One region of the Paenarthrobacter sp. TYUT067 genome, then DNA from elsewhere that is predicted to be linked to it. Evidence: riboswitches for the same ligand, from Rfam matches in the RefSeq annotation. Region 1 holds a riboswitch; the other holds the start of a gene.

Region 1 (4,408 bases):
GTCACTGCGGTTGTCCAGGACAGTGGTACAGGGTCGCTTGGTGGAGATTCCGGGCGTCGGGCACGTGGCGCAGCACATGCGTCCCAAGGCTGTGGCGGATGCCATCCGGAGCTTCGTCACCGCTACCACTCCGCACCGCTAAACACTGACGCACGACGCCGGCACCTGGACTGGGTGCCGCTTGTCGGGTAGCCGCGTCCCGGCTAGGCTGACGGAGCAAGCGCATTAGTAAGTTTGCTTATGAAAGGGCTGATCGTGACTGACAAAGACTCAACTGAAGAGACCCAGGGCTTCGGCGCCACCGGCGCCACAGGACCCTTCGCCACAGGATCCTATGACACGACCTCCGATGCCGACAGCATCCACGAAGATCCCGATATGCGCCAGGACGAGGACGAGGATCCCGCAGCCTCCGCCAACCCGGACCCCCTGGACGGCAACGTCACAGGGTTGGAGCCCGGCGGTGGAGTTCCTCCGGGAGAAACCCCGCCGGCCGAAGGCAGCATGAGCAGCGACCAAGGCCACCACGAGTAACTCCGCTGCAAGCCTCGCTGTTACGTTGCTAACCCGCTGTTTCGTTGCTGGCCAGCGACGTAACAGCGGGTTGGCAACGTTCTAGGCGTTCGGTAGCTTCAGGATCGCCCCGAGATCGTACTCAGCGGGCTCTTCCAGCTGCGCGTACGTGCAGCTCCCGGGGGTCCTGTCCGGCCGCCACCTGCGGAACTGCGTGGTGTGCCGAAACCTGTCCCCCTCCATGTAGTCGTACTTCACTTCGATCACGAGCTCGGGGCGCAGGGGCACGAAGGAGAAGTCCTTGCCCCCGCTCCAGCGGCTTTGGGCGCCCGGCATGCGTGAACCCCCGGCAGCCTCGTCCTGCCTGGCCCATTCGCCCCACGGGTGTTGGTCGAGTTCAATCTGATACGGCTCAAGATCAGCCACCAAGGCCTCGCGCTTGGCCATGGGAAACGATGCCACTACTCCCACGTGATGCAGCCGGCCGGTGTCATCGTGCAGGCCAAGCAGCATGGAGCCCACTACTTTCGCGGTCTTGTGCCAGCGGAACCCAGCCACCACGCAATCGGCCGTGCGCTCGTGTTTGGTCTTGAACATCACCCGCTTGTTCGGGAGGTACGCCCCATCCAGTGGTTTGGACAGCACACCATCCAGGCCCGCGCCCTCCAGTTGTACGAACCACTCCTGTGCCCGTTCCAGATCAGTCACCGCAGGAGTCACATACACAGGCGGCTCGGCCTCGGCGAGCGCACGTTCCAAGATGGCCCGGCGCTCGGAGAACGGCTTGTCCATGAGGTTCTGATCGCCTAGCGCGAGGATGTCGAACGCAATCATGGACGCCGGGGTCTTCTCAGCAAGCATACGGACGCGGCTGTCGGCGGGGTGGATCCGCTGCTGGAGCACCTCGAATTCGAGCCGGCCACCCTCGATCAGGACGATTTCGCCGTCAATCACGCATTTGTCCGGCAGGTTCTTCCTGAGGGCATCCACCACCTCGGGGAAGTAGCGGGTCATGGGCTTCTCGTTGCGGCTGCCCAGGACGATCTCGTCGCCGTCCTTGAAGACGATGGTCCGGAAGCCGTCCCATTTGGGCTCATAGTGCCCAACATCGGGGATGGTCGGAACGGATTTGGCGAGCATGGGCGAGACGGGTGGCATCACAGGCAGGTCCATAGACAATGTCTACCCGCCGGTGCGCGCCGAAGCTAGTGTTGGCCAGGGATATCTTGGTCGAGCGGCCCAGCGAGTGCCGCCCAGCACCGGCCCCGAAGCCTAAGCGCTAGAAGCCTACCGCTTAGGCTGAACTACCGCCCGTTACATTAATGTGACTTTACTTTCCGGCTCATGTACCGTCGTAGGGCGACCCATATCTCCGCTGGGCCGCTTCCGGATTGACGCCGAGCTCTGCCGCAATCCGGGATCCGCCAGACCCGCGGCAGAGACGGGGGACCCAGGTTCCCGGGCTTGTTACCCACAAGCCCTTGGGGTGAAGCCGCCTTGCGCGGCCGGACGGCCTCGTCCGAACCCGACAGCTAACCTCGAAGGCGTTGAGAGGCAACCACCATGTCCCCAACCATGGATCAGCCGCGCCGCGCCCAGACTGAAGGCGAGCGCACCAAGCCAACCGGACGCCGTCGGGCCCAACCCAGCGGATTCCTTGACAACGCGCCGGCAGATTCCGCCGCCGTCAGCGGAACGTCAAGCACGACGCCGGAATCCGCCACTGCGGCCATGCCCGCCGGGGTGAAACCCACCACGCGTGCGGAAATCCGTGCAGCCGAGCGCGAGCGTGCTGCCCGGGCCGTACTCGCGCCCGAGGAATCGGCGGCAGCTCCGAAGTCCACCACACCGGGACCTCCTACCGCAGCCATCCCCATCGTTCCGCCGGCCAGCCAGGAACCCGATTCACGGGAATCCAGTAGCCAGGAACCCGCCACCACGGCTATTCCAGTGGTGCAGCCTGCAACGCCGGAACCCGCAACTGCGGCCATTCCTGTAGTCACTGCCCGCGATGAGTCCGCGCGCACGCCGGAACCCACGGAGTCCCCGCGCGGCAAGTCTCCAGCTCAGGTGGCCGCAGCCGCTACAGCCTCGGCATCATTGGCTAGCCGCCGGGACGTTCGAAAGCCGGCCGCTGCGCCCACCACCAAGTCCGGTTTTGGCGCCACATCCTCGTTCGGCCGCGAACCGTTCAGCCGTGAACCACAGGCCGCCCTGCGCAAGGCAGCTTCGGTCAAACACATGAGCCAGCGCATGGCCGTGGTGGCGGGGGCCCTTGGCCTCGTGCTGACAGCCGGCGCTTTGGGGCCAGCCCTTGAACTTCCGTTCTTCGGCCAGGAAACCCCGTCGCAGGAAGCCAGCGGGGGCGAAGGCCGCACCTCGGGTTCGGCATCCCCCGGGCCCAAGGCTTCCTACACCACGGCGTCATCACCTTCGGCCTCCACGCCATCCACAGCATCAGGGGCAACGGCTTCCTCCGAGGCCGGCCAGCCCGCGACGATCGCGGAGGCACCCGGGGCGGTGTCGCCGTCGTCGACTCCCACCCCACAGGTTTCGCTCGCGGACCCGGTATGGGTTCCGTCAGCGGGCTCGTCCGCAGTCCCGGCAGTTCCTGGCGCCACCAGCCCGGCACCCACCCAGCCGGCCCCCGCGCCGAGCGATGTGCCGCCCTCGGACACCATCACTACACCGCCTGCGCCGACGCCAACGGGCACTCCCACACCGACCCCGACTCCCACAGGAACTGCGACTCCCACACCGACTCCAACGCCGACGGATACTGCAACGCCGACGTCCAAGCCGAAACCGGGCAAGCCGACCGCTGCCTCAGCACCGCAGCCCAGTGAATCGGCACTTCAGGACATCCTCGATGCCGCCCAGAAGGTATTCGGTTGAGCACCCGCGTGCCCCGTACGTCCACCCATGCGGGGTGGCATAGCCGGTACTGCAGCAGCAGCCGGACCGCCACGTTTCGTCGGCGGATGGGGCGCTGGAGCTGCCAGCGTTTGCGGCGCTCGTAAGGCAACACCGCATACTTCGTACTTACAAGAGGAGGCAGGCACCCGGCCCGGGTACCTGCCTCCTCTTGTTTGTGTTACCGCTGATTGTGTCACCGCGTTGGCGCCTTTAACCCGTCGCCTCAGATCCGTGGCCGTACTGCCCAGCGCCGCGCCTTCAGTGCAGCATGCAATTCGAGCCGGATCGCGCCACTTAATGGATCAGCACCGATGAGCTGACGGATCCGCCCGAGCCGGTTGTAAATGCTGCTCCTGTGGAGGTGAAGTTTGGCGGCGACATCCTGAACTGAGCCGTCGTTGTCATAGAGCAATTCAAGGACGGGCAGGAGTTCGCCGTTTTTGTCGTGGTCCTCGAGTGCCCTGAAATGCACAGATCCCGTGTCATCCCAACCGCCCGGTGCTACCAAACGATCGAACAGCTGGTACACGCCAACAGTTCGGCTGTCCACGAGCTCACCCAAAGGGAGGTCTACTGCGGCCGCTTGGGCAGCAACCTTCGCTTGCCGGTACGCACCGGACAGCTGCCGGATAACTTGGAATGGTTCGCTGATCCCCAGGATTACCCTGTCCACTTTGCGGCCTGCGCGTTTGGCGAGCTCCAGTTGATAGTGCACCAAAACCTGGGCATGGTCCGCCCGGCCGCCCGACTCGCGGAACAACACAACGGAATGCGTCTCCGTTCCGGCGCTGAACAACGCGGCGTTCACGCCGATGGTGGACTGCAGCGCGGCAGATCGATGCGTCAGGGTAGCTGCAATGGGATCGACGTCGGACCTCGCGCCATCGGGGTCGAGGATAGTCACCAGCTGCCACGGACCGCGGCCTTGGATTTCCTTCCAACCCGCGACGGCGGCCACAGCGTTGGATTCGCCGCCGCA
Region 2 (4,408 bases), on a different contig from region 1:
CCGGGATCCAGCGGTCGCTGGCCTTGATGCGTGCAGCACGCTCCAGGGCTGCGGGGGAGAAGAGGCCCAGCCAGAGGCCGCCGTCGGAGGCGAAGTTCTTTTGCGGGGCGAAGTAGTAGACGTCCGATTCGGCAACGTCAACGTCCAGCCCGCCGGCCGCCGAGGTGGCATCCACCAGGACGAGGGAGCCTTCATCAGCACCCTGGACGCGTTTGACGGGCGCAGCCACGCCCGTTGACGTTTCATTCTGGGGCCAAGCGTAGACGTCAACGCCGGCTTCGGCCTGTGCCACCGGGCGGGTTCCGGGTTCGGCCTTGATGATGGAGGAAGCATCGAGGAAGGGTGCCTTGTTGGTGGCGGCAGCGAACTTGGAACCGAACTCACCGAAGGACAAGTGCTGTGCCTTCTTCTCCACCAGGCCAAACGCCGCCACATCCCAGAACGCCGTTGAGCCGCCTACGCCGAGGACAACCTCGTAACCTTCCGGAGCGCGGAAGAACTGGCTGAGTCCTTCACGGACCGAACCCACCAGGTTCTTGACCGGAGCCTGGCGGTGGGAGGTACCCAGGATGGTGGACGATGCTGCAGACAACGCCTCGATCTGTTCCGGGCGAACCTTGGACGGTCCAGCGCCGAAGCGTCCGTCCTTGGGCAGAAGGTCGGCGGGAATGGTGATGCTGTTGTCGCTCACGTGGCGCTCCAATGGGTGTCGGCTAGAGATGGGAGGTGGCATGGGGCATCAACTGCCCCTTCGACACCCCAATTCTGCCTGACACGGCCCGGCCTCAGGAACCTGCCACCGTCATAGTCCGCCACGTGGAATGCGGTCCCACCGAATGCGACCGGAATTATCCAGAGTAATTCCAAATAAGCTAGGCTGGGGGTTGGCGTTCAGGGGGCGGCGGTGCACACCGTCCGCCCTTGCCAGGGACGCGGTACGGTGGAGATTACGCAAGGAACTGCGTTCGAGGAGAGCTGAGCTGGATGACGGATCTGATCGATACCACTGAGATGTATCTTCGGACCATTTTGGAGCTTGAAGAAGAAAACATTGTGGCCCTGCGGGCCCGCATCGCCGAGCGCCTGCGGCACTCCGGCCCCACTGTTTCCCAGACCATCGGACGCATGGAGCGCGATGGCCTGGTGATTGTGTCCAACGACCGCCACCTGGAACTGACGGAAGCGGGCCGGAAGCGCGCCACCGAAGTCATGCGCAAGCACCGCCTCGCGGAGCGCCTGCTGGCCGACGTCATTGGGCTCGATTGGGCCTACGTCCATGATGAAGCGTGCCGCTGGGAGCACGTCATGAGCGAGCGTGTGGAGCGTCGGCTCTACGAGCTCTTGGAACACCCCACGGAGTCTCCCTACGGCAACCCCATCCCCGGACTTGAAGCGCTTGGCGGCCTTGCCAGCCAGCCCTTCCCTCGGCTGGATGTCAACCTTCTCCAGGCAATGGACGGATATGCCGCCGCTACCCGCGTGGTGGTCAGCCGCCTCGCGGAGCCCATCCAGGTTGAGCCGGAGCTCCTGACCCAATTGGACGAAGGCGGAATCCGTCCCGGCGCAAGTGTCTCGCTGGAGCGCGTCGGCGAGTACATCTCCGTCCGTGTTCCGGGCATCGAAGGCGCTTTGGAGCTGCCGCCCGAGGTGGCCGCGCACGTCTTCGTATCCCTCAACTGAGTGTCGCCGGCAGCGCCGTGTCAAACCTCACTTCTGTCACTTTTTAGCGTGCGTGACCTGCGGTTTTCCGAAAATAGTGATAAGGGCTTCTCGCTCTGAGCCCGATCCTGTTGATAACGAATTTATTACCGAAGGCCTTAATCCCCTATAGTTATTTACTAGCGCTGATACCAAAGCGTTACCTGATCCGGAGCCGAGCTCTGCCAGCGGATCAGGTGTGTCACCCACCACTGGCAGAGGCGGGGGAACCACAAGCGGCTGTCTAAAGAAGCAGCCTTGGGGTGAAGTCCGCAGCAGAAGTGCCCACGTATACAAGTCCCTCTTGGGATACCTGTGTGCCGTGAGCGCCTCGCGCGGACCGGGTCTTTGTACTCTCTGACCCGAATCCGACAGCTAACTTCGCAGGCTTTTGAGAGAGGAACAGAGTTTGACATCGCAGAACGTCAGGGGTCGCCGCCGCGCGTCCGGCCCCGCTGCTGAGCTGCGGCCAGCCACCGTCGTCACGGAGATCCGGCCCCGCGCCACCGAGCGTCAAGTGCGCCGCCGTAAGAGCCCCCTGCGCCAGGTTGCCGACTTCGCCGCTGCCAGCGGCGTCGGGCAGAAGGCCGGTGTTGCGCTTGCCGCCACCGGGCTTGCCCTGACTGTCGGCCTGCCGGCCACCAGCCCGGTCATGGCCACCTCGGAATCGGGCCAGACCGAGTCCGCCCTCGCCGTCGCAGCCCCCGCGGGCAGCCAGCCCGAGGTTTCCGCGGCAGCGTCGGCAAAGATCGACTTCAGCCGAGCCGCAGTCGCCACTGCCGCTGACCCCGATGGGAAGTTGAAGCAACTGCTCAGCGCCCAGTCGGCCGGAAGCATCCAGCGCGCATCATCCGTTGGCACCATGGCCAGCCCCCTTGACACACTTACCACGGCATCGCCCTTCGGCTACCGTGTCAGCCCCCTCACGGGCGGCGCCGGCGACTTCCACCGGGGCCAGGACTTCGTTGCCCAGTGCGGCACCGCTGTCCACGCAGCAGCAACCGGCAAGGTCACTTTCGCCGGATGGCACGAATATGGCGGAGGCAACCGTGTGGTTATCGACCACGGCAACGGCCTCGAGACCACGTACAACCACCTGTCGTCCTTCACCGTCCAGGTGGGACAAACCGTCAACCGTGGCGATACCGTCGCGCTGAGCGGCACCACGGGCGCTTCAACCGGCTGCCACCTCCACTTCGAGGTTCAGGTCAACGGTGAAGTCGTAGACCCCATGGGCTGGCTCTAACCAATCTGATGGTCGCCTCTCGCATGTGCGGGACACCCCGTGACCTGAATGTGACATTTGCGTTCAACTGTTGTAGCGTACAGAGCGCATCGGCTTTTTAGGGGGCCGGTGCACTTGAGTGGATTGCCTAGCTCTGCCACCTCTCAAGGTCCGTTCGCATAAATCGTCTGGCAGGGGCGGGGGAACCACTTCTGGTCTTCGTGAGAAGGCCTTGGGGTTAAGTCGCAAAACTTCCTTGGAAGCGGCGCGGCCGGATGACTCCCATCCGAATCCGACAGCTCACCTCGCAGGCATTGGGAGAGGCTACCTACGTGTCATCACGCACTACCCCTGCGCGCCATCGCGCCCAAACGGTTCGCACGAACCCGTTGAACACGCTTTCCAAGGCTGTATCCACCAACGCCGGAACCATGAGCCGTCAGGCCATCGTTCTGGCCGCAGCCTCAGGCCTCGTCCTCACCGTCGGATTGCCCGCACAGGCAGCCGACGCCGATGTTTCCAAGACTGAAGCCTCCAGCACCCAGCAGCTGGTTGTAACGGCAGTGGTTACCGCAGAGCCAACAGCCACCGTTTCCTTCGAGAGCCCCACCGTGGCCACCAAGGAAGCCCCCAAGGTAGTCCAGCGCGCAGCGCAGGTTACCGAACGAGCAACGGCCACCACGGACGAAGCCCCTGAAGCCGTGACGGCTAAGTCCTCCGAGGCCAAGGACCCGGCTGCCAGCGCAGCTGCTTCCGGCCTTGCTGCTATTGCCTACACCGGCATCGGCTCCCCGTACGTTTGGGGCGGAACAACACCTAACGGCTGGGACTGCTCCGGCTTCACCCAGTGGGTCTACGCCCAGGCAGGCATCAGCATCCCGCGCGTGAACGCCTGGACGGCTATGACGCCCACCAGCACTCCTTCTCCCGGCGACCTCGTCATGCAGAACGGCGGAGCCCATGTGGGCATCTACGTCGGCAATGGCATGATGATCAGCGCTTTGAACCCCGGCCAGGGAACGCTGCTGCACTCCGTAGCGTCCACCGGCACCTCCTCGTTCTACACCCTCCGCTAGAAACAACCCGGTTCGGGGTGGGCCGGCATGCCCGCAATGCCGGTCCTACCCGCTACCCGTGTGCACCCCAACGGCGCTCGGATACGAAAAGAGAAAATCATGACCAGTGCAAACAAGCTTGCACGGCACCGCGCTGAGGCCCCCAAGACCAGCTCGCTTGCCGTCATTGCCAAGGCTGTCAGCTCCAACGCCGGTGGCGTTGGCCGCCAGGCAGCAGTGATCGCCGCAGCTTCAGGCCTGGTCCTGACCAGCGGCATCGCGGCCAACGCAGCCGAGACCAACGTTGATCGTGAGTCGACCTCCACGTCCACATTGGACGTCCAGTCCGTAGTGCAGGCCACCATCGCGGCCGACTCCACTGTGGCTATCTCTTACGAGCGTCCCGTGGTTACCACGGTGGAAGCTCCGG

Evidence for each region. Region 1 has a riboswitch for cyclic di-AMP ahead of MOD31_RS20595 (hypothetical protein). Riboswitches for the same ligand answer to the same signal wherever they lie in the genome.
Region 2: another riboswitch for cyclic di-AMP. It lies ahead of MOD31_RS15220 (M23 family metallopeptidase); the one in region 1 lies ahead of MOD31_RS20595 (hypothetical protein).

Annotation. Positions count from the first base shown of each region.
Region 1 covers NZ_JAMOIT010000030.1:8,192-12,599, reverse strand. The annotation lists gene MOD31_RS20610 (alpha/beta fold hydrolase) at 1-142, shown strand, start outside; gene MOD31_RS20605 (DUF6480 family protein) at 256-534, shown strand; gene MOD31_RS20600 (ATP-dependent DNA ligase) at 616-1,686, opposite strand; cyclic di-AMP (ydaO/yuaA leader) riboswitch at 1,926-2,074, shown strand; gene MOD31_RS20595 (hypothetical protein) at 2,077-3,408, shown strand; gene MOD31_RS20590 (CdaR family transcriptional regulator) at 3,653-4,408, opposite strand, start outside.
Region 2 covers NZ_JAMOIT010000016.1:91,888-96,295, reverse strand. The annotation lists gene serC (phosphoserine transaminase) at 1-691, opposite strand, end outside; gene MOD31_RS15225 (metal-dependent transcriptional regulator) at 985-1,680, shown strand; cyclic di-AMP (ydaO/yuaA leader) riboswitch at 1,862-2,103, shown strand; gene MOD31_RS15220 (M23 family metallopeptidase) at 2,108-2,944, shown strand; cyclic di-AMP (ydaO/yuaA leader) riboswitch at 3,083-3,251, shown strand; gene MOD31_RS15215 (C40 family peptidase) at 3,256-3,999, shown strand; gene MOD31_RS15210 (NlpC/P60 family protein) at 4,099-4,408, shown strand, end outside.